3 regions of the Flexivirga sp. YIM B11880 genome follow, and region 3 is predicted to be linked to each of the others. Evidence: predicted binding sites of a transcription regulator. Region 3 holds the regulator's gene; each other region holds the start of a gene.
The links. The regulator LexA, encoded in region 3, represses DNA repair genes until DNA is damaged. The targets are predictions, from matches to a motif close to TCGAACANNTGTTCGA.
Positions count from the first base shown of each region.

Region 1 (7,811 bases), on a different contig from region 3:
GGTCTTCCCGGTCGCACGCTCCGCCGATCCACCGGACCAGCGTGCACCAGCGGTCGACCTCGTGTTGGCGGCTGTCCCAGTCGGGCCCCTCGGTGAATCCTGCTGCAGGACAGGAGAACCCGAACATTTCTCCGGGCTGGGTCGCGCGGAGGACGGCGTGGCTCTGCGGGCCGCGTCCGTGCAGGTTGACGGCCACATCGGGACGAGGGACGTGGGGGAGTGGCGTCATACCTCTCGCCATACTCTTCGTCGGCACGACGTCGTCGACGATGCCCATGCCGGCCAGCCAGTTGCCCACGTGTTCGTCGCAGGCGAGCAGCAGCCGCGCGCCGGGAAAGGCGCGCCGTAGCCCGCGCAGCGCTGGGACGCCGGTCAGTGCATCACCGAGGCCGAGTGCGCGCAGGACGAGCACCGTCTGTGTGGCATGACGTCGTGGGGCAGCCATGCCGGTCGATTACCCGTGGCGGAGCGGCGGCAATCCGGCCGGTCCGCGGTTCGGTGCCCACGCTGCCGGGTAGGGGCTGAGGCAGCCAGCCCGAGACAGTTGTGTCGCAAAGGAGATCGATCATGGGTAGCGCCGCTGAGGACCGCGCGAAGGCAGCGAGTCTGCCGGAAGGAGACGTCATCCGGATCCTGCTGGAGCAACACGCGCGGATCCACGACCTGTGCGACGAGGTCGCATCCACCCGAGGCGACCACAAGCAGGCGGCGTTCGGCGAGTTGCGCGCGCTGCTCGCCGTGCACGAGACCGCCGAGGAAATCGTCCTGCGGCCGGTGTCGAAGCCACTCGCGGGAGACGGCATCGCGGACGCACGGAACGAGGAAGAGGCAGAGGCCAACGAGGTGCTCGCCACGCTGGAGAAGTTGGACATCTCGTCCACCGACTTCGACACCAAGTTCCAGGCGTTCCGCACCGCGGTCGACCAGCACGCCGAGAACGAGGAGAAGGAGGAGTTCCCCGCGGTGGTCGCCCAGTGCGACCTGGAGAAGCGGCGGGACATGGGCAGCAAGCTGAAGCGCGTGGAGTCGCTGGCCCCGACGCACCCGCACCCGTCGACTGCGGGATCGACTGCCGCCCAATTGGTGGTCGGCCCGTTCGCGTCTCTGGTGGATCGCACCCGGGACGCACTGAGCAGCGCAGACCAGTGAAAGCGCTGACCTGGCAAGGGCGCCAGCACGTCGCGGTGTCCGAGGTCGCCGACCCCGTGCTGCAGGAGCCGACGGACGCGATCGTGCGGGTCACGTCGACGGCGATCTGTGGTTCGGACCTGCATCTGTATGACGTGCTCACGCCCTTCATGCAGCCCGGCGACGTCCTCGGCCACGAGGTGATCGGCATCGTGGAGGAACTCGGTCGAGAGGTCGACCGGCTCACCGTGGGTGACCGCGTCGTCGTGCCGTTCAACATCTCGTGCGGGCACTGCTGGATGTGTGAGCGGGGATTGCAGTCGCAGTGCGAGACGACGCAGGCGCGCGAAACCGGAAAGGGCGCAAAGCTGTTCGGCTACAGCAGCCTCTATGGTTCGGTGCCCGGCGGTCAGGCGGAATACCTCCGAGTGCCGCAGGCCCAGTACGGACCGATCGTCGTCCCGTCGCTGCGCCCCGACGAGCGCTACCTCTACCTGTCCGACATCCTCCCGACCGCGTGGCAGGGCGTGCAGTATGCCGATGTCCACGCCGACGACTGCCTCGCCGTCATCGGGCTGGGCCCGATCGGTCAGCTCGCCTGCCGGGTCGGGTCGCGCCTCGGTGCCCGCGTGATCGGAGTGGACCGGATCGGTGACCGCCTGGAGACTGCTGCGCGGCACGGGGCGGAGACCATCGACATGCGCTCTGTGGACGACGTGCCGGCAGCGATTTATGACCTCACGAACGGCCGCGGTGCAGACGGGGTCGTCGACGCGGTCGGCATGGAGGCGCACGGCGACCCGATCGCCGAGACGGCGGCGGTCGTCGCGAGCCGGTTGCCGGCGGCGATCGGCCGGCCGGCCATGGAGCACTTCGGCATCGATCGCCTGGCTGCCCTGCGGACGGCCTTCGCCGCTGTGCGGCGTGGGGGGACGGTCTCGATCAGCGGGGTGTATGGCGGGAGCGTCGACCCCATTTCGATGATGGACCTGTTCGACAAGGGCATCACCATCCGGATGGGCCAGGCGAACGTGCGGCGCTGGACGGGCGAGCTCATGGACATGATCTGCGACGAGGACGTGTTCGACCTGGAAAACCTTGCCACGCACCGGCTTCCGTTGTCCGCCGGCCCCGACGCCTACCGGATGTTCCGGGACAAGTCCGACGCGTGCCTCAAGGTGGTCCTGCAGCCCTGAGCGCTCGGTCTCGGCGATGGCCGGACGAGGTCGGTCACCGTGGCCGGGTTCGGCACTTCGGTCATCGCTCGAGGTGCAGAACTTCTGCGCTACATACACGCGCCTCAAGTGAGGACCGCGATCCGGTCCGTCATACGGATGACGCCTGGCCGGCAAAGTGATCACCTCCCGCGTCGCGTGACCGGAGAACGGCTTCAGAACTCCTGGTCGACTCACCGCTGAACATCAACGCTCCTCTGGCTGCAAACCGGCGTTCGCACGCACGTTCCATTTCTGGAAAGGGATTGTCGGTGGTGCCCGCTAGCCTGAGAGCAGTCGAAATAGTTGTAGTGGGAGGAGGTGAGGCGTTATGGCAGTCGATTCCAGGATGGTGTTGCCGGAGCAACCAAGACGGAATGAGTCGCTCGAAGGCGTAGACGGTTCCGCGCGTCCGGTGCCGGGTCGGGGGCCGGAGGTGCTCGCGCAGTTGCGCGCCATGGTGGGGTTGTTGGAGGAGGTGCCGGGCACGGTGCATCAGCTCGGCGGGTCCGAGTTGACCGAGTTGGCGCAGGTGTTGCTGCGGGTGCATGTCCGGTCCGGGCAGGTGGTCACGGTTGCGACCGGTGATGCGGTCCAGCGGGGCACGGTGGCGGAGTCGGATGCGGCCAGCACCCAGCAATGGGTGCTGGGTGCGGCCGCGTCGGTGGGGTGTGCGCTGGAGCCTCGGGAGGCGCACACGATCGCGGTGGTGGCCGAAGCGTGTCGGGAGCGGCGTAACGAGGTTCTTGCCGCAGCGGTCGGTGATGGTGGGTGCACGTTGGCGGTGGCCAAGACGGCGCTGAACGCGGCGAAGAAGGTCGCGCCGGTGATCCCGACCGCGGACCGTGGCGAGATCCTGGGCTGGTACCTGCAACTGGACCCCTCGCTCGGGACCGCCGGGGTGGACGCGTTGACCCGGAAGATTCTGGCCGCTTACGGCCCGGAGGAGTTGTCGGTGGATGACGCGGAGTTGGAGGAGGCGGAGTCGCTGACCTGGTCACGCACCCCGGCCGGGATGCTGCGCCTGGTGGCCGAACTATCCCCGGCCAACGCGGCGATTGTGAAGGCGGCGATCAGCGCCGGGTCGGCACCCAAACCCGCCCCGGGTGGGTGTGCCGGGCACGACGAGCACGCCCACGCCGGGCGGGGAGAGGACTGCGCACGGGATGCGCGGACGCCGGGGAAGCGGCGGGCGGATGCGTTGCTGGAGCTGATCAATGCGGGCGCGAAAGCACTGACCGGGAAAGGCTGCCCGGCCGGGGCGGCGACCGTGCTGGTGACGATGGGGTTGGAGGCGTTGACCGCGGGTGTGGGTGGGGCGTCCACGCCGACCGGGGACGTGCTGGACGCGGGCGCGGCGCGCCGGTTGGCGTGCAACGCCACCCTGATCCCGGTGGTGCTGGGCGGCCCGAGTGAGCCGTTGGATGTGGGGCGTGAAGTGCGCCTGGTCACCGGCGGGTTGCGGGCCGCGGTGCTGCTTCGCGATGGCGGGTGCACGTTCCCGGGCTGTGACCGGCCACCAGGGTGGTGCGAAGTCCACCACGTGACCCCGTGGTGGGCCGGCGGTGATACGTCCCTGACGAATTCGGCCATGCTCTGCCGGCGCCACCACCACACCGTCCACCAACGGGGCTACACCGCAACGGTTTCCGGCACCGGCATCACCTGGCACCTGATCCCCGGCCGCATGCCCGGACACACCATCAACGCCGCGTGACCGGCGGCGGTACGCCGCGTCGCTCTTCGTTCAGTTCCGCGCGCCCTGCCCTGCGGGCGGCGCGCCGGGATCGGGCAGCAGTGGCAGACCGAGTCGCTCGAGCGTGTCGCGCACCCAGTGAATTTTGCGCACGGAGTACTCGGTCGGGTCAGTGGCACCAGAGGCGACTGCGTCGTGCTTGACCGCGGCGTACTGCTTCCGCAGAGCGAGATCGTCACGTAACGCCTGCGCGAGGCCGTGCTGCGCGCGAGCCTCATCGGATCCGGCGACGATCACATGCACGTGCACGTTCGTCACCTCCGCGTCGTGCTCGACCGCGCCGAGGAAGAACGGCCGGTCAGGGCGTGACCCTCGGGCATGCTCCAAGCCCAGCTGCTCCAATCCGCCGGACACAGAAGCGATCTCCGTCTTGCTCGCCGGTAGCACCATGACGTCGACATAGCCCTTGCCGGGCATGCCAGGCACCGAACTGCTGCCGATGTGTTCCACCGCCACGTCGGGCAGTTCGGCTGCGACCCGAGCTCGAACGGACTCGAAAACGTCTTCGGTCGCCGCGTCCCAGTCACGGACCTGCGCCGCCGCTCGCTGATAGGAGGTGAACTCCATGCTTCCCAGCGTATGACGGGCGGCGACGCCAGGAACCGGCTATGCGGCGCCGGACGCGACCCGGCGGGCGTGTTCGAGATCCTCGACCAATCCGGCGCGCAGCTCCTCACGCTGCTCACGACCGCGCAACACCGCCGACGGGTGCACGGTCGCAATGAGTGCGGGTGGGCGTTCGAGCGGGACCTCGTTCTCCGGCCAATCGAGCAGCGTCCCGCGGCTGCGCCCCACCCGGAAGGACGGGCCGAGCACGGCCTGCCCGGCGCTGGCACCCAGGAGCACGACCACATCCGGTTGCACGAGCTGGATCTCGGCCACCAGCCAGGGCCGGCAGGCGACGATCTGGGTGCGGTTCGGGGCCTGATGGATGCGCCGCTTGCCGCGCTCCCGGAACCGGAAGTGCTTGACGGCGTTGGTCATGAACGTTTCCGCGGGGTCGATGCCGGCCGCCTCCAGGGCACTGTCGAGCACCTTGCCGGCAGGCCCGACGAACGGCTCGCCGGCGATGTCCTCGCGGTCCCCGGGCTGTTCACCGACGAGCAGGTAGGCCGCCCGTGTGGACCCGGAGCCCATCACCGGCTGCGTCGCATCCCGGTACAGGTCACAGCCCCGGCACTCGCGAGCGCCCTCGAGCATCGTCTCGAGCGTGCGGTCCGCCGGCGCCGGCACCCAGGGCGACGCATCCGATCGCGAATTCATGGTGACGCTCTACCCGGGCCGACGACGAGCAATCCGGTCCACGAACACCCGTGTGAGTGCGCCACCGTTGGGTAACCCTGTCGCATGACTGATGAATTGCGAGGACGAAAAGTCGCGTTCCTGGCCACCTCCGGCGTGGAGCAGGTCGAGCTGACCGGCGCGTGGGACGCGGTCGAGAACGCCGGCGGCACACCGGTGCTGGTCAGTCCCGAGGCGGAGAAGGTGCAGGCCTTCAACCACGACGTCGAGCAGGCGGACACCTTCCCGGTCGACGTGCAGCTGGCGGACGCGAAGGCCGACGACTACGACGCGCTCGTGCTGCCGGGAGGCACCACCAACCCGGACAAGCTACGCATGATCGGTGAGGCCGTGCAGTTCGCGCTGGCCTTCCGCGACAGCGGCAAGCCGGTCGCCGCCATCTGCCACGGGCCGTGGACGCTCGTCGAGGCGGACGTCGTGCGCGGCAAGCAACTGACCAGCTGGCCGAGCCTGCAGACCGACATCCGCAACGCCGGGGGAGAGTGGCACGTCGACGAGGTCGTTATATGCCGGGCAGCCGGCTGGACCCTCGTCACCAGCCGCAAACCCGACGACCTGCCCGCCTTCACGCGCGAGCTGGTCAAGGCGTTCGGCTGACTTCAGCCGTTCTCCCGCGGAGCGCGAGTTCCGAGCACGGAGGACGGTATCCGCTCGACGAGCGCGAGCGCGTCGTCATACACCTCGTCCGCTCCGGCCCGCTGCAACTCGAACCTGCCGATGCCGCCGCTGGTGAGCCCGATGCACGGGTAACCGGCCCGGCCGGCTGACTCGACGTCCCAGACCGCGTCCCCTACGGCGATCGTGGCGTCAGTCGCCAGACCGTGCGCGTGGGCGGCCTCGGTCATGACCTCGGGGTCGGGCTTGCCGTGCGTCACGTCCTCCGACGTCGTGACGCCGGCGATCACGTCGTCGGCATCGATGATCGGCAGCATCCAGTCGAGGTCGGCCTTGCGCGCACTGGTGGCGAGCACCACGGTCCAGCCGAGTTCACTGCACCGACGGAGCAGATCGCTCGCGCTCTTCATCGGCTGCACACCGTAGCGCTCGCGCAGGCGCTGAAAGTGATCAGCGTGCGCGTCGACCAGGTCGGGGCGCTCCGCACCCGCCAGTCGCTCCACCAGCGCGGCGCTCGGCATGCCGATCGAACGGTGTATGTCGGCCATCTCGACACGCACCTCGTGGTCGCAGAACGCAGCCGACCAGGCGACGACATGCAGATAGTTGGTGTCCAGCAACGTCCCGTCGATGTCGAAGACGACGCCGGGACGAGCCGTGCTGTCCGTTCCGCTCATCCGACCGGGTCCGCGGTCCGGGCCCGGTCCAGCGCCGGGCGAATGCCCAGCGACTCGTCGACCGCCGCGCAGATGCCGTGCACGGCGATCAGGTGCCCCTCCTGGACCGCTGCTGTCGAGCGCGACGCGATCGATATGCATTCGTCGGCGTGGCGCGCCAGCGGGTTGGGCACCCGGCCGGTCATCGCCCAGACCCGCAAGCCGAGATCACGGCCGACGCCGGCCGCCCGGAGAACGTTCGGGCTGCGACCACTCGTCGAGAGCAGCACCAGCACATCGCCGGTGCGACCGTGCGCCGCGACCTGCCGGGCGAAGATCTCCTCGGTGCCGTAGTCGTTGAGAATGGCTGTCACGCTTGAGGACTCGGCAGATAGGCAGATGGCGGACAGCGGACGGCGCTCCTCGTCGAACCTGCCGACCAGCTCCGCCGTGAAGTGTTGCGCCTCGGCCGCGCTGCCGCCGTTTCCCGCGACGAGGAGGCGGCCACCGGTCACCAGGTGCGAGGCGAGCCGGGAGCCCCAACTCCGGATGCGCTCGTGCTGGCGCGCGAGCGACTCGATGCCGGCCTGCAGGTCTTGCACGTGCTCGGTCATCCACTGCGAATCAGCTGTCATGACCGCCCAGTACCCACCTGCTCGGTCGTCGAACCGAGTGGACCCGCTGGGTCTGGGGTACAGCCCCGGAATGGCTGAACGAGCCGACGAGCGCGCATCCAGCATCGCTCGCGCGGGCCGGCGCACGCACCACCGGATGGTCGCAGTGACGCTGAAAACCGCGCTCGCCGCAGGTGTCGCCTGGCAACTCGCGACGATGTTGCCGGCATTCCTGCCGCAGTACGCGTACTACGCGCCGCTGGGTGCTCTGACGGTGATGTACTCCGCTCTCTACGACTCCTTGGTCGAAGGGGTGCGTGCCGTCTGTGCCGTGTCCCTCGGCGTCCTCGTGTCCGTCCTGCTGCATCTGATAGCGGCACCCGACGCCTTGACGGTCGCGGTCGCGCTCGGAGTGGGCATGGTGCTGGGCAGCCTGCGGCGGTTCGGCGACCAGGGTTCGTGGGTGCCGATCGCCGCGCTGTTCGTCTTCACCGCCGGACGAACGAACACGCTGCACTACGTCGCG
Region 1 covers NZ_JBMAMH010000006.1:57,107-64,917, forward strand. The annotation lists gene ACN8HC_RS10855 (glycosyltransferase family 9 protein) at 1-445, opposite strand, end outside; gene ACN8HC_RS10860 (hemerythrin domain-containing protein) at 568-1,149, shown strand; gene ACN8HC_RS10865 (zinc-dependent alcohol dehydrogenase) at 1,146-2,324, shown strand; gene ACN8HC_RS10870 (HNH endonuclease signature motif containing protein) at 2,758-4,059, shown strand; gene ACN8HC_RS10875 (GrpB family protein) at 4,090-4,665, opposite strand; gene ACN8HC_RS10880 (UdgX family uracil-DNA binding protein) at 4,705-5,361, opposite strand; gene ACN8HC_RS10885 (type 1 glutamine amidotransferase domain-containing protein) at 5,446-5,997, shown strand; gene ACN8HC_RS10890 (HAD family hydrolase) at 6,000-6,692, opposite strand; gene ACN8HC_RS10895 (D-sedoheptulose-7-phosphate isomerase) at 6,689-7,306, opposite strand; gene ACN8HC_RS10900 (FUSC family protein) at 7,377-7,811, shown strand, end outside.
Region 1: the regulator LexA is predicted to act here: its motif matches at 2,579-2,594, upstream of ACN8HC_RS10870 (HNH endonuclease signature motif containing protein).

Region 2 (7,811 bases), on a different contig from region 3:
ACGACGGAGGAGCAGGTCGACGCCGCGGTGTCGGGGACCCGCCGCGGCCGCCACGCCGCCCGGGAGTGACGCGCGCCGAGCAGCCTGAGGGGTCGCCGGCGCTCGAGGAGATCTTCGAGCGGCCGGCGGTAGGGCCGTTGACCGGCGTTGTGGTCGCCGATCTCAGCCGCGTGCTCGCCGGTCCCTACTGCACGATGTTGCTGGCTGATCTCGGCGCCCTCGTCATCAAGGTCGAGAGCCCGGGCGGTGACGACACCCGTCGGTGGGCGCCGCCGCGCTGTGGTGCGGACAGCACCTACTACTTGTCGGTCAACCGCAACAAGCACTCGATCGCGCTCGACTTCACGGTCCCGGACGACCTCGCGGTCGCGCGGCGCATCATCGATCGCGCCGACGTGGTGATCCAGAACTTCAAGCCCGGCGGACTGCGGAAGTTCGGCCTCGATCAGGCCAGCCTGCGATCGACACGACCCGACCTGGTCTACGCGTCCATCTCCGGGTTCGGCACCGAAGGCGGCGCGCACCTGCCCGGCTACGACCTGCTGGTGCAGGCACTCTCCGGTCTGATGGACCTCACCGGCCTTCCCGACGGCGAGCCGACCCGGGTCGGGGTCGCCGTCTTCGACGTCATCACCGGACTGCACGCCGCGGTCGGCATCCTGGCTGCGCTGCGGGTCCGCGACGAGACCGGCCGCGGCGACCACGTCGAGGTCAACCTGCTGTCGTCGGCGCTGTCCGGGCTGGTGAACCAAACGGCCGCGTATGTCGCCGGCGGCGTGGTGCCCTCCCGGATGGGCAACGAACACCCGAGTCTCTATCCCTACGAGCCGTTCTCGGCCGCCGACAAGGAGATCGTGATCGCGGTCGGCAACGACACGCAGTTCTCTGCGCTGTGCCGCTGCCTGGACGTGCCGGAGCTGGCGGGCGACCCCCGCTTCTCGTCCAACGAGGCTCGCAACGCCCACCGTGCCGAGCTGCGGCCGCTGCTCACCGAGCGATTGGGCACTCGCCCGGCGGGCGAGTGGTTCGAGCTCTTGCAGGCGGCGAACGTGCCGGCCGCCCCCATCCTGACCGTGGCGGAGGGCACCCGTTTCGCCGAGCAGCTCGGACTGAAGCCCGTCGTCGAGACGGGTCGTGGAGACCGGCGCATCCCGACCATCGGCAACCCGATCCACTTCGCCGAGAGTGCGATGGACTACTCCAAGGCGCCGCCGTCGTTGGGCGCGGACCGGGATCGGGTGCTCCGCTGGCTGGGCACACCCGACAACACCTGAGCCGTCGAGCGTCCGCGCGTGCCGCGGCGGGCTCAGGCGGCGGTGTAGGCGTCGGCGCGCCAGCCGGGCATGGCGCCTTCAATGAGGTGCCAGACGACGCCGCGGTTGGTGACGGTGGCGTAGTAGCCCTTGCGGTGGACTATCTGGTGGTGGCGGCAGCAGACCAGCGCGGAGTTGAGTAATGAGGTGACTCCGCCGGCCCACCACGGCGTGAGGTGGTGGACTTCGCAGTATCCGGGTGGCCGGTCACACCCCGGGAAGGTGCATCCGCGGTCTCGATGGACGACGGCGGCGCGCATGCCCTTGGTGACCAGGCGTTTCTCGCGGCCCACGTCCAACGGTTGGGACGGTGTCCCGAGAACGATCGGGATGAGCTTCGCATCGCATGCGAACCGGCGCGCTGCAGCGGGGTCGAGGGTGTCGCCGCTGATGGTGGTCGCCCCGTTGATGCGGTCGATCAGGTCGTTCAGGCCCATGGTGAGCAGCACGGTGGCGCCGGCACCGACACCGGTGCCGTCCCCAGAGGCGGTCTTCGCCCCGGCAGAGACGAGGTCCAGTAGGGCGTCGGCGCGTCGTTTGCCCGGGGTCCGCTCATCGCGCAGCTTCTCAGCGGTGCGGTCCTCGTCGACTTCCTCGTCGGATGCGTGTTGTTCCCTGGCCGGCTGCGGCGCGGAGAGGCTGCTAATGGCTTGTTTGACTATGGCGGCGCTTGCGGGTGAGAGGTCGGCAACCAAGCGAATTAGGCCGGTCGGCAGGGTCCGCCACGTGAGGGTTTCGACCCCTTCGAGCTTCGCGTCCTCTGCCGAGAGTTTGTCGGCGTCGTAGCGGGCGATGATCCGCCGGGTCAACTCATTGACGCCGCGGAACCCCAGGGAGGGATCCAATTGGAGGAACCAGGACTGGATCTCCTCCCGGGTCGCGGTCGGGACTACTTCAGCGACGCGCGCGGTCTGCTGCACCGCGGCGCGAGCTGTGGCCAGCGTGCAGCAGCCCTCTCGCACCGCCGCGGTCGCGACCTGGTTGCGCCTGTCCCGGCACGACTGGGCGACGTTGGCGATCAGAGACGCATCACGGGGTTCGACCGGCACACCCGCGCTGGCAGCGCAACTTTGCACCCACCCGGTCGGGTTGGCCGCGGTCGAGGCGCTGATCACCCCTCGGCTGTCCGCATCCGCGACCACCAACGCACCCACCTGGCCGGCCCGTGCATGCAACCGCAGCAGCACACCCATCAACTCGGTGATCTGCTCCTGCCCCAGCTGCCCTAGCACGTCCGGCGTTTCGTCCAACAGCTCGGCCGCCTGGCTGAGTGCGGTCAACACCTGCGGTCCACGACCCGGGGCCGGCCGCTCATCCACCGCGACAATGTCCCACCGATCCGTATCCGGTCGAATCGGCTTGGGTTGTTCCGGAAATCGCAAGGGAGAATCGATCGACATGATCGCGAACTCCCTCCCCTTGAAGTGTTTTCGTTGCTCACCAGACTATCAGCGAACCGCTGTCGTGTACATCATTTTAGCGAACTGATTTTCGATTTGATTGACAAGAAATCGCCAGCGGGGATCAACGACCGACGACGCCGATACGCGTTCGACGAGGTCTCCTCTGCATGTCCAGCGGTCAGTCCGCCTGCCCGGTGCTCCGGGGGCGTGGTAATGCCAGCGCGGCAGCAGCGCAGCCGCCCGTTCAGTGCGAGTCGAGCTGGGGCGCGCTGAAGCCTTCGGACCGGCCGAGCAGCACGGCCCTGGTCACCGCGCCGCTGCCGAACTTGTCCCGCACCGCATCGAGCGCTCCGTCGAGCCGGCTCGGTGCGTCGGTCGCGAACGGCAGCTCGAGCTGCTCGTCGGCTGCCTCGTCGAGTCCGGTGATGCTGATGCCGAGCAACGTCACGCCGCGGTCGGCGATCAGCGGCATCGCTTCCTGGAGCAGCGTCCGGCCGGCGGCCAGCCAGGCATCGGTGCCCGCCGTCGCCCGGCGTACCGTGCGAGACCTGGTCACGCGGGTCATGTCCTCGAAGCGCAGGCGCAGCACGAACGTGCGGCCGATGCGCTCTCCGGACCGCATCCGCCGAGTGACCCGGTCGACCAGGCTGACGAGCGTCGCGTCGAGTTCCTCGGCGGTATGACGGCCCCGGCCGATCGCCCGCTGCGCGCCGATCGACCGGCGACGACGCCCGGTCTCCACCCGACGAGGGTCGTGTCCGTGCGACAGGGCGTGCAACTGCCGGGCACTTCCCGGCCCGACGATGGCGGCAAGCGTCGGCTCGTCCAGCCGGGCCAGCGCCCCGACGGTGGCGATGCCGCGGTCATGCAACCGGCTCGAGGTGACCTTGCCGACGCCCCACAGCGCCTCGATCGGCAGCGGATGGAGGAAGTCCAGCTCGGCGCCGACCGGCACGCTGAGCAGTCCGTCCGGCTTGCTCGCGGCGCTCGCCACCTTGGCGAGGAACTTACTGCTCGCGATGCCGACCGAGATGGGCAGGCCCACCTCCGCCTTGACCCGACGCCGGAGCAGCGCACCGATCCGGCTGGGCGAACCGCTGAGCCGGGCGAGGCCGCCGACATCGAGGAACGCCTCGTCGATCGAGATGCCTTCGACAACGGGCGTGATGTCCCGGAAGACGGCGAAGACCGCTCGCGACGCCTCGACATACGCGGTGAAGGTCGGCGGCACCTCGACCAAGTCAGGGCAGAGCCGGCGCGCGATCCGGCCGGACGTGGCGGTGCGCACGCCGCACGCCTTGGCCTCGTAGCTGGCGGCGAGCACGATGCCGCCGCCGACCACCACGGGCCGGCCGCGCAGTGACGGGTCGTCACGCTGCGCGACACTGGCATAGAACGAGTCGAGGTCGGCGTGCAGGAAACTTCCCTCTGCCACGAACTCATGTTCGCACCCAGCTCGGACACCATGCCATCGCCGGAATGCCGCTAGCCTGGCCTGCCATGAACATCGTCTTCGTCGAGCCGAACTTCCCGCGCAATCAGCGCGAGTTCGCGCGAGCGCTGCACGAGGTGGGCGCAACCGTCTTCGCCGTCGGGGAGACCCCATGGGAGTGGCTCGACGAGCAGTTGCAGTCGTGGATCGACCACTACTACCAGGTCGGTTCGGTCACCGACGTCGACCAGTTGCGCACGGCGGTCGAGCATTTCCAGTCGATCGCCTGGATCGACGGCATGGAGGCGACGATCGAGGCGCACACGCTGCCGGCAGCGATCGTGAGGGAGGCCCTCGGCATACCGGGGACGTCGGTGCGGACCACCTGGCTGTGCCGGGACAAGCCGGCGATGAAGGAGGCGTTGCGGGCGGCCGGCGTGCCGACCGCCGCGTCCGCCGCGGCGCACGACCTGGACGACCTGCGGGACTTCGTCGACGAGCACGGTTATCCGGTCATCCTCAAACCGCGGGCCGGCGCCGGCGCCGCGGGCACGACCCGCGTGGACAACTACCGCGAACTCGTCGAGGCGGCAGCGACTTTCGGCGCGGCCGACTCGATCGCGATCGAGGAGTTCGTCGAGGGGCACGAGGGCTTCTACGACACGTTGAGTGTCGACGGCGCGATCGCGCTCGACTTCGCGTCGCACTATTACCCCGGCGTGCTGGAGGCGATGCGCAACCGGTGGATCAGCCCGCAGTTCGTGGCGACCAACCGGGTCGACTCCGAGCCGTTCTACGCTGAGCTGCGGGCGCTGGGTGAGCGGGTCAACGAGGTGCTCGGCATCCGCACCGCGCCGACCCACATGGAATACTTCGTCAGCCCGAAAGGCTTGCGGTTCAGCGAGATCGGCGCGCGGCCTCCGGGTGTGGGTTGCTGGGACCTGTATGCCGCCGGCAACGACATGGACATCTACCGCGCGTGGGCCGACTCGGTGGTGCACCACCACGTGTGGCACGTGCCGAGCAGGGCGTATGCCGCGGGGATCATAGCCCTGCGGCCGGACCGGGACGGCATCATCACCTCGATCGACGGCCTGGACGAGGTCAACGCGCGGTTCGGCGAGTGGATCCTCGACTCCCACCTTCCGGTCGGCGCGGCCACACAGCCGATCGAGGCCGGCTACATGGCCAACGCGTGGATCCGCATGCGCCACGGCGACTACGACGTCCTGCGCGGCATGCTGGACGAGGTGGGGCGCAGGGTGCAGGTGCACGCGGCGTGATTCCGGATCGTCCGTGGATGGTGCTGCTCGGTCCGCAGCGCCGTCCGTCACTCGACAAGGTCGTCGCCGGGCTCCACGTGGACGGACCGTTCGCGACCGTCACCGCGGGCTGGCTCGAGCGCGAGGTCGTCGACGACGAACTGCGCGAGCACCTCGGCGGGCGAGCGGTCAATCTGGCGCTCTGGACCCGTCGGCAGGACGTGCTCGACCGGGACCCCGACTTCGCCGCTGCGCACCGGGCGCGCCAGGCGGAGCTGTCCGACATACAAGATCTCTATCTCATCGGAGTAGGTCACACCTCCCGGGCGATCACCGAACTGCGCGAGCAGACCGAGCGTTCACCGCGCGCCCAGGAGCAGGCACTGCGTGACGCGGAAGAAGTGCTGCGCTCGCTGGACCGGCGGCACCTGGAGCGGGTGCGGGAGGCCAACGCCGAGTTCTACGCGGCGACCCAGCCGCACGAGCATCCGTTGGTCGCCGCCCACCGGGCGGAGGTGGCCCAGATCCTCGCCGAGACGCAGGCTGTGGTCATCGCCGGTGGTCATGTCGGTGAGCTGCTCGACGCGCTGCACCTCTTCAACGTCGTCCCGGCCGGCCTCGACCGGCTGCCGATCATCGCCTGGTCGGCCGGCGCGATGGTGCTGACCGAGCGCGTTGTCCTTTTCAACGACAACGCGATTCGCGGACCGCGCGCACCCGAGGTGTATGACGACGGACTCGGTCTGCTGTGCGGGACCGTCGTGCTGCCGGCAGCGCACAAGCGCCTGCAGATGGCCAACACGGAGCGAATGTCGTTGCTCGCCAAGCGGTTTGCCCCGGCAATGTGCGTGCCGCTCGATCCGGGAGCGCGCATATCCGTGGCGGCGGACGGTTCACTACCCGGAGACACACCGGTCATCGGGCGATCCGGTGAGATGTCCACTGTCGCTACAGCTTCCGAGGGTGCCGTCGATGGCTAGACAACTGGCGATCCACCGGCTCCGCTCGCGGAAGCCGTTGGACGAGAACGCCATCGACCGCTTCCTGCACCAGCACGACGTTCCGATCGTGGAGGGCGAGCGCTGCACCTTCCTCTACCGAGGGGACGCCGACGAAGTCTGGGTGCGGCACCGAATCGTCGGGCAGCAGCAACGGGTACCGATGCAACGCCTCGCCGACACGTCCCTGTGGTACGTCGTGCTGGAGCTGCCGGCCGGGTCTCGGGTCGAATACCAGCTGGAAGTGCGACACGGCGAACATCACGAGCAGGGCAACGATCCCCTCAATCCGCACGTGGCCAACAGTCCGGTCGGGTCGTCGTCGGTGTGCCAGGCCACCGGGTATGTCGTGCCCGACTGGGTGCACCCGGACCCGGACGCGCGACCGGGTGAAATCGTCGATCTGACAGTGCAGTCCAAGGCGCTGCGGCGACGCAGCGAGTGCCGCGTCTACCTCCCGGCACGGTTCCGCAGCACGCACCGTTATCCGCTGCTGATCGTGCACGACGGCGACGACTTCCTGCACTACGCGGCGATGAAGACCGTGCTGGACAACCTCATCCACCGGCTGGACATGGCCGAAACCGTGGTGATCTTCACCAACCCGGGCGACCGCACTCGCGAATACGCCAACTCCGTCCAGCACGCCCGCTTCATCGCCAAGGAGCTGCTTCCGACGGTCGAGGACGAGTTTCCTTTGCTTGCAACACCTTCCGCCCGCTGTCTGATGGGGGCATCGTTCGGTGCGGTGGCGAGCCTGTCCACGGCATACCGCTATCCGGACGTGTTCGGCTCGCTCATCCTGCAGTCCGGCTCGTTCGTCTTCACCGACATCGGCACGGACCATGGAGGTGGTCCGGCCTTCGACCCGGTCGTCCGCTTCATGAACCGCTACCGCGCCGCACCTCGCAAGGTCGCCAGTCGCCTGTTCGTTTCATGTGGAACCTACGAGGACCTGATCGTCTACGACCGGTCGATGGTGCCGGTCTTCGAGCGGGCCGGTATGCGGGTCCGGTATGTCGAGGCGCGTGACGGTCACTCCTGGGAGGACTGGCGCGACCGCCTTCGCGACGCTCTCTCCTGGGTCTATCCCGGTCCGCACAAGTACGTCTACGAGTAAGTCACCTGCGCTGCGTCGGCTTCGCAGTGGTGTCGCAGTGAGCTCGCAGCGCTGCTGAGCAGGCTGACTCCTGACCCCACGACCCAGGAGGAAACCATGCGCAGGACACATTTCAAGCTCACCGCAGCGCTGGTGGCGGCACCCACGCTGCTGCTCGGTGCCGGCGCGCTCGCCGCGTCGCCGGCTCACGCGGCGACCGCCCGCAACGGGGTGTGTGAGAGCGGCGAGTTCTGTCTCTACTACAACTCGGATGAGGCCGGCTCGGTGTCGGACTTCACCACTT
Region 2 covers NZ_JBMAMH010000001.1:587,227-595,037, forward strand. The annotation lists gene ACN8HC_RS02810 (hypothetical protein) at 1-69, shown strand, start outside; gene ACN8HC_RS02815 (CaiB/BaiF CoA transferase family protein) at 66-1,274, shown strand; gene ACN8HC_RS02820 (HNH endonuclease signature motif containing protein) at 1,307-2,632, opposite strand; gene dinB (DNA polymerase IV) at 2,961-4,151, opposite strand; gene ACN8HC_RS02830 (ATP-grasp domain-containing protein) at 4,217-5,431, shown strand; gene ACN8HC_RS02835 (Type 1 glutamine amidotransferase-like domain-containing protein) at 5,428-6,390, shown strand; gene ACN8HC_RS02840 (alpha/beta hydrolase-fold protein) at 6,383-7,528, shown strand; gene ACN8HC_RS02845 (GH25 family lysozyme) at 7,625-7,811, shown strand, end outside.
Region 2: the regulator LexA is predicted to act here: its motif matches at 2,793-2,808, upstream of ACN8HC_RS02820 (HNH endonuclease signature motif containing protein).

Region 3 (7,811 bases):
CGCCGTCGTCCTGACCCACTTCCACGCCGACCACGTGGGCGGTCTCGCCGGTGTGTTCGAGGGCCGCGCGGTGGGACCGATCTACGTCACGCCGGTGTCGTCGTCGACGACCACGGACACCGACGCCGAGGCCAGCGAGGAGCCACTCGTTCGCAAGCTGGCGGCCGAGCATCACCTGCCGGTCCGGCCCTTGATGACCGGTGACGTGCTCGACATCGGTGCGGTGCACGCGCTCGTGGTCGGCCCCACCCGATTGATCCGCGCCGGCTCGATCCAGAACAACAACAGCGTCGTGCTCGACGTGCGCAGCCAAGGACTGCGGCTGGTGCTCACCGGCGACATCGAACGCGAAGGCGGCACAACGCTGTTGAGCCAACTGCGGGCGCTGCCGAACGCGCCGCCGGTCGACGTGCTCAAGGTGCCGCACCACGGTTCGGCCAACCAGGCCCCGGAGTTGGAGCGCTTCCTGCACGCGCCGATCGCTGTCATCAGCGTCGGTGCGGACAACGACTACGGGCATCCGGCGCCGCGCACGCTCGACCTGCTGCGCGAGAGCAACTCGACGGTCGAGCGCACCGACCGGGGTGGCGACATCGTGATCGTCGCGCGCGACGGGGAGCCGCTGGTGGCTAGGCCGTGACCGGCGAGGCGGAGGCGGTCAGTCGCCGCAGACGCCCTTGGCGTGCGCCGCCTCGCACAGCGCGTCGAGCGTGGCGGCCACTGCCGGCACGCGCTGCAGGTCGGGAGTAGTGACGGCATACACCGTCCGCCGCGAGGCGGGATCCATCGGCAGGCACACGACGCCGGGGTTGCCGGCGGAGCGGCGGATCAGGTCGGGGACGAGGGAGACGCCCAGTCCCTCGGAGACGAGGCCCAGCACCGCGACGTAGTCCTCGGTCTCGAAGGCGACATCCGGGTTGAAGCCGGCGCGCTCGGCCAGCGCGAGCAGGTGACCGCGACATCGAGGGCAGCCGGCGATCCAGGGCTCATCGGCCATGTCGGCGAGCTTGACCTTCTTGGAGGCGGCGCGTGGGTGATCCAGCGGCAGCGCGAGACGCACTTCGTCGTCCAGCAACTTGCGGGTCACGAACGAGTCGATGTCCTCCTCGCCGCGCGCCAGGTCGGTGCCCTCGTAGGCGAAGGCGACGGCGACATCGCACTCACCGGACCGCAGCGCCGCGAGCGACTCGGGCGGCTCGGCTTCGGTGAAGGTCACATGCACGTCCGGGAAGCGCTGCTTGACCAGGGCGAGGGCACGCGGCACCAGCGTGGAGGAGGACGACGGGAACGCCATCAGCCGGACGCGGCCGGCGCGCAGGCCGGCGATCGCGGCCACCTCGGACTCCGCCGCGTCCAGCGCGGCGAGCACCGGGTTGGCGTGCCGAGCCAGCACCTGGCCGGCCTCGGTGAGCCGTACGCTGCGCCCGAGACGCTCCACCAGCACCGTGCCCGTGCGGTCCTCGAGGCGCCGGACCATCTGGGAGATGGCCGGCTGCGAGTAGCCGAGGGAGGCAGCCGCGGCGGTGAAGCTGCCGTGGTCGCTGATGGCCTTGATGACTCGCAGGCCGGCGGCGTCGATCATGCGTCCAGAATAACATTTGGTTATTGACCGGAGATCCAACGTACGAATCGCTGATCGTTACGCTTGTGACGTCATTCTTCCGAGGTTTCGGCGGGTTTTCCGAAGGACCGACGGTCGGTATGTCGGGACGGGTTTGAGCGGCCATCATCGGCAGCTCGGCGGGTGTGTGAGAGCTTGGCTTGGTGGCAGCTGATCTGAGAGCGCTGACCGAGTTGGTCGCAGGCGGGGGAGTGCTCGCGCTCACCGGGGCGGGGCTGTCGACCGAGTCCGGCATACCCGACTATCGCGGAGCCGACGGCACGCGCCGCTTCCAGCCGATGACGGCGCAGGAGTTGCTCGCGGATCGGGAAGCGCGCCGGCGTTATTGGGCGCGGTCGTACGTCGGCTGGCCGCGCTTCGCCGCTGCTCGCCCGAACCAGGGTCACTACGCGGTGGCCGCACTGCAGTCGGCGAGGTATGTCGGGCCGATCATCACCCAGAACGTCGACCGGTTGCACCAGGCCGCAGGTGCGGCCGACGTCGCGGAGTTGCACGGCAGCCTCGAGCAGGTCGTGTGCATGCGGTGCGGCGAACGCTATGCGCGCACCACGGTCGACGAATGGCTCCAACTGGCGAATCCGGACTTCGACCGCTCGGCGGACGGGCCACTGCGGCCCGACGGCGACGTCGCGATCGCCGAGTCGCTGATCGCCGGTTTCCGGCTGGTGCACTGCGTCGTCTGTGGGTCGGACCTGCTCAAGCCGGACGTCGTGATGTTCGGGGAGTCGGTGCCCAAACCGCTGGTCGAGCAATGCTTTTCGTATGTCGCCGCGGCGCGGTCGGTGCTGGTGCTCGGTTCGTCGCTCGCGGTGATGTCCGGCTACCGCTTCGTGCGGCGAGCGGCCCGCGCGGGGATTCCGGTCGCGGTGATCACCCATGGCTGGACGCGCGCCACCGACGAGGAGGTGTCGGTGCGCGTCGACGCGCCGCTCGGTGAGACGTTGACGGCACTCGCCGATGCTCTGACGGGCTGAGCTGACCTAGACCCGGCGCAGGACCGCGGTGACCTTGCCGAGGATCGTCGCGTCGTCGCCGTCGATCGGGTCATAGGCGTCGTTGTGCGGCAGCAGCCAGACCTTCCCGCGGGCCCGCTTGAAGGTCTTGACGGTGGCCTCGTTGTCGAGCATGGCGGCCACGATGTCGCCATTGGTGGCGGTCGGCTGCTGGCGCACGACCACCCAGTCGCCGTCGCAGATCGCCGCGTCGACCATGGAGTCACCGACCACCTTCAGCAGGAAGAGGTCCCCCTCGCCGACGATCTGCTTGGGCAGCGGAAAGACGTCTTCGACCACCTCCTCGGCGAGGATCGGGCCGCCGGCGGCGATCCGGCCGACCACCGGGATGTATGACGCCGCGGGGCGCTGGTCGCCGAGCCCCGTCTCGTCGATGCCGGAGTCGTCGGCTCCGCGCACGCTCGACCCTCCGCGATAGCCGCGCATGTCGGTCGCGTCCGGATCGATCACCTCCATGGCACGGGGGCGGTTGGGGTCGCGGCGCAGGTAGCCCTTGCGCTCGAGCATCGTCAGCTGGTGCGCGACCGAACTGGGGCTGGTGAGGCCGACCGCATCGCCGATCTCGCGCAGGCTCGGCGGATAGCCCCGCCTGTCGACCGAGTTGCGGATCACCTGCAGCACCTTCCGCTGCCGGGTCGTGAGGCCCTCGCCCCTGCGGTCAGGGAGTTCGTGCACCTGTGCCATCGCTGTCATTCCTCCTCGGCGAAGTTGCTCGAAAGCGTCCGGCGAGCGGTGTGTGCGGACGGCTGTCCGAACGGGTTGTCGGTGGTCGGTGCTTGCCTTGGCTTTGTGAAAACAGCGTATGGGTTTCGGACACAAGTTCCAAACATCTGTACGACGCGTGTCTCGACCACATCGAACGTTCGTGCTATACATCGGACAGGCGTCCGATCGCACGAATGTTCGGAGCAGGTCTGCCGACCGAGTGGTGCGACCGTGACCGCACCGGAGTTTCAGGAGGAAGAGATGAGTGCACTGATCCAATGGGATGCGCCGGTCCAGCCGGGCGCGGCGCGGAGAGCCCGCCGGCACCTGCGGACCGTGCCGACCGGCCCGGCGGCACGCGGGGGCGGGCGTTCGGTCGGCGTGCGGGTCCAGCCGGCCGGACTTCGGCTGACCGGTCGAGGCCGCCGCCTCGTCGGTGTGCTGGTCGCTCTTGCGCTGCTCGCCGGTGGCGGCGCCGCTGCCCGGGCGTGGGCCGCGACGCCGGCTCCTTCCCCACGGACCGTCACCGTGCAGTCCGGGCAGACGCTGTCCGAGGTCGCACACGGCGCCTATCCGTCGCTCGCCGTGTCCGACGCGGTCACCAAGGTGGCGCTGGCCAATGGTCTGAACGGTCTGCAGGTGGTCGCCGGTGAGCGGTTACAACTGCCGCGCTGAGGGTTTCCGGCGCGCCGTTCCGAGCGGCTGACCAGCGCTTTTCGGGTGCGACACGCGGGCTCTTGCGCTTGTGGTGAGATCGGCTTAACATCCCTATATCTAGTAGTTACACGGATGCAATTTATCCACATCTAGTCCACACGCAGAGTCCGGTCATCCCCAGTTCGTCCACCGTTTTCCCACAACCTCGTCCACAGGTTGCGGCGATTCGGGCGGCCGGATGGCCTTGCTCGGCAGACGCATGAGAGGGGTCGCACATGCACTGTCCGTTCTGCCGGCACGACGACAGTCGTGTCGTCGACAGCCGCACGAGCGAGGACGGCACCTGCATCAAGCGGCGACGTCAATGTCCCACCTGCGGCAAGCGCTTCTCGACCGTGGAGACGGCCAGCCTGACCGTCGTGAAGCGGTCCGGTGCGAGCGAGCCGTTCAGCCGCCAGAAGGTGCTGATCGGCGTCCGGAAGGCCTGTCAGGGCCGGCCGGTCACCGAGGACCAGTTGGCGCTGTTGGCCCAAGAGGTCGAGGAGTCGATCCGGGCGCAGGGCGCTGCGGAGATCGACGCCCACGACGTCGGCCTGGCCATCCTCGGCCCGTTGCGCAGCCTCGATGAAGTGGCCTATTTGCGGTTCGCGAGCGTCTATCAGGCGTTCGAGGGTCTCGAAGACTTCGAGTCGGCGATCGCCCTGCTCCGTGCCGAGCGACCACCGACCGGCATCGAGCCGGAGCGGCAGCGCACGGGCGACTGAGATCGGCTCCGGATCGTCCCGGGCATCAGCAGCACCAGATCGACAGACCAGACAGCAGCGACAGTCGACCACCGTGAGGTGGAAAGGAAGTTGGACATGACCGACACGGCAGACGCCGGCCCCCAGGCACAGCGCAGCAACTCCGCTCGCAAGGGGCTGACCGTCGAGCGCATCTTCACCACACCGGGTGTGCACCCCTACGACGAGGTCACCTGGGAACGACGCGACGTCGTCCAACAGAACTGGAAGACCGGCGAGACGATCTTCGAGCAGCGCGGTGTCGAGTTTCCCGACAGCTGGTCGCTCAACGCCTCGACCATCGTCACCACCAAGTACTTCCGGGGCGCGGTCGGCACGCCGGAGCGGGAGAGCAGCCTGAAGCAGCTCATCGACCGGGTGGTCCTCACCTACGTGCGCGCCGGCAAGGAGCACGGCTACTTCGCCACCGACGAGGACGCGGAGATCTTCGAGCACGAGCTGACCTGGTCCCTGCTGCACCAGGTGTTCAGCTTCAACTCACCGGTGTGGTTCAACGTCGGCACCAAGTCGCCCCAGCAGGTTTCGGCCTGCTTCATCCTGTCGGTCGACGACTCGATGGACTCGATCCTCAACTGGTACAAGGAAGAGGGCTTCATCTTCAAGGGCGGCTCCGGCGCCGGCCTGAACCTTTCCCGGATCCGGTCCTCCAAGGAGCTGCTGTCCTCCGGAGGCACCGCGTCCGGCCCTGTGTCCTTCATGCGCGGCGCCGACGCGTCCGCCGGCACCATCAAGTCCGGTGGGGCGACCCGGCGGGCCGCGAAGATGGTCGTCCTCGACGTCGATCACCCGGACATCGAGGAGTTCGTGGAGACCAAGGCGCGCGAGGAGGACAAGATCCGCGCGCTGCGCGACGCCGGCTTCGACATGGACCTCGGCGGGAAGGACATCACCTCCGTCCAGTACCAGAACGCCAACAACTCGGTCCGGGTCACCGACGAGTTCATGCGTGCGGTGGAGGAGGGCGCGTCGTTCGGTCTGCGCGCCCGTCATACCGGCGAGGTCATCGAGGAGATCGACGCCCGCACGCTCTTCGACAAGATCAACAAGGCGGCGTGGGAGTGCGCCGACCCGGGTCTGCAGTACGACGACACGATCAACGCGTGGCACACCAACCCCGAGACGGGCCGGATCACCGCGTCCAACCCGTGCTCGGAGTACATGTCGCTGGACAACAGCTCCTGCAACCTGGCCAGCCTCAACCTGCTGAAGTTCCTGCGCGAGGACGACACGTTCGACGCCGCGACCTTCCAGAAGGTGACCGAGCTGGTCATCACCGCGATGGACATCTCCATCTGCTTCGCCGACTTCCCGACCGAGTCGATCGGTCAGACCACCCGGGACTACCGCCAGCTGGGCATCGGCTACGCCAACCTGGGCGCCCTGCTGATGGCGACCGGGCACGGCTACGACTCCGAGGGTGGTCGGTCGCTGGCCGCGGCGATCACCTCCCTGCTCACCGGTGCCGCTTACAAGCGGTCGACGGAGCTGGCCGGCATCGTGGGCCCCTACAACGGCTACGCCCGCAACGCCGAGGCGCACCAGCGGGTGATGCGCAAGCACCAGGCGGCCAATGACGCGGTCCGCACCCTGGACGCGATGGACTCCGAGATCCACCGCTACGCCACCAAGGCGTGGGCCGCGGTCGTGGAGAACGGCGCCAAGAACGGCTTCCGCAACGCGCAGGCGTCGGTGCTCGCACCGACCGGCACCATCGGCTTCATGATGGACTGCGACACCACCGGCATCGAGCCGGACTTCTCACTGGTGAAGTTCAAGAAGCTCGTCGGCGGCGGTTCGATGCAGATCGTCAACCAGACGATCCCGCGCGCGCTGAAGAAGCTCGGCTACCAGACCGAGCAGATCGAGGCGATCGTCGAGCACATCGCCGAGCACGGGCACGTCATCGACGCTCCCGGTCTGAAGCCCGAGCACTACGAGGTGTTCGACTGCGCGATGGGGGAGCGGGCCATCGCTCCGATGGGTCACGTGCGGATGATGGCGGCGACTCAGCCGTTCCTCTCCGGCGCGATCTCCAAGACGGTCAACCTGCCCGAGAGCGCGACGGTCGAGGACATCGCCGAGGTGCACCTGGAGGGCTGGAAGCTCGGCCTCAAGGCGCTGGCCGTCTACCGCGACAACTGCAAGGTCGGTCAGCCGCTGTCGGACGGCAAGAAGGCCGCGAAGCCGGAGCCGGAGCCGGAGAAGGTCGTCGAATACCGTCCGGTCCGTCGTCGCCTGCCCAAGCGACGCAAGAGCGAGACCACGTCGTTCGCCGTTGCCGGGGCCGAGGGCTACCTGACCGCCGGCACCTACGAGGACGGCAAGCTCGGTGAGCTGTTCCTCAAGCTCGGCAAGCAGGGCTCGACCCTGGCCGGCATGATGGACGCCTTCTCGATCGCGGTGTCGGTCGGGCTGCAGTACGGCGTGCCGCTGGAGACGTATGTCGAGAAGTTCACCAACCTGCGGTTCGACCCGGCCGGCATGACCGACGACCCCGATGTGCGGATGGCGCAGTCGATCATGGACTACGTGTTCCGCCGCCTGGCGCTGGACCACCTGGACTTCGAGACCCGGTCGTTCATGGGCATCCACACCGCCGCGGAGCGCGCCCGGCACTTGGAGACCGGCTCCTACGCCGAGGAGCCCGACGCCGACGCCGAGGAGGTTGCCGAAGAGCTCGAGTCCTACTCCCAGTCGGTCGGCACCACCACCAAGCGGGAGGAGCGGGCACCGGCGGCGACCGACGGGAGCAGCACTGACCCGGTCGACCTGGACTACCGGTCCGGGTCCGGCGCGGCCGACGCCCGTGTCGTCTCCGGCGAGATCCACTCCTCCCAGGACCTGATGGAGCGCTTCCAGGGCAAGGCGGCCGACGCACCGATGTGCATGACCTGCGGCACCAAGATGCGCCCCGCCGGCTCGTGCTACGTCTGCGAGGGTTGCGGCTCGACCAGCGGCTGCAGCTGACGCAGGCACTGCACAATGAGCATCGGCCCGGTGGACCTCAGCGGT
Region 3 covers NZ_JBMAMH010000002.1:163,158-170,968, forward strand. The annotation lists gene ACN8HC_RS05275 (ComEC/Rec2 family competence protein) at 1-640, shown strand, start outside; gene ACN8HC_RS05280 (LysR family transcriptional regulator) at 659-1,582, opposite strand; gene ACN8HC_RS05285 (Sir2 family NAD-dependent protein deacetylase) at 1,765-2,595, shown strand; gene lexA (transcriptional repressor LexA) at 2,602-3,318, opposite strand; gene ACN8HC_RS05295 (LysM peptidoglycan-binding domain-containing protein) at 3,601-4,014, shown strand; gene nrdR (transcriptional regulator NrdR) at 4,272-4,760, shown strand; gene ACN8HC_RS05305 (vitamin B12-dependent ribonucleotide reductase) at 4,857-7,766, shown strand.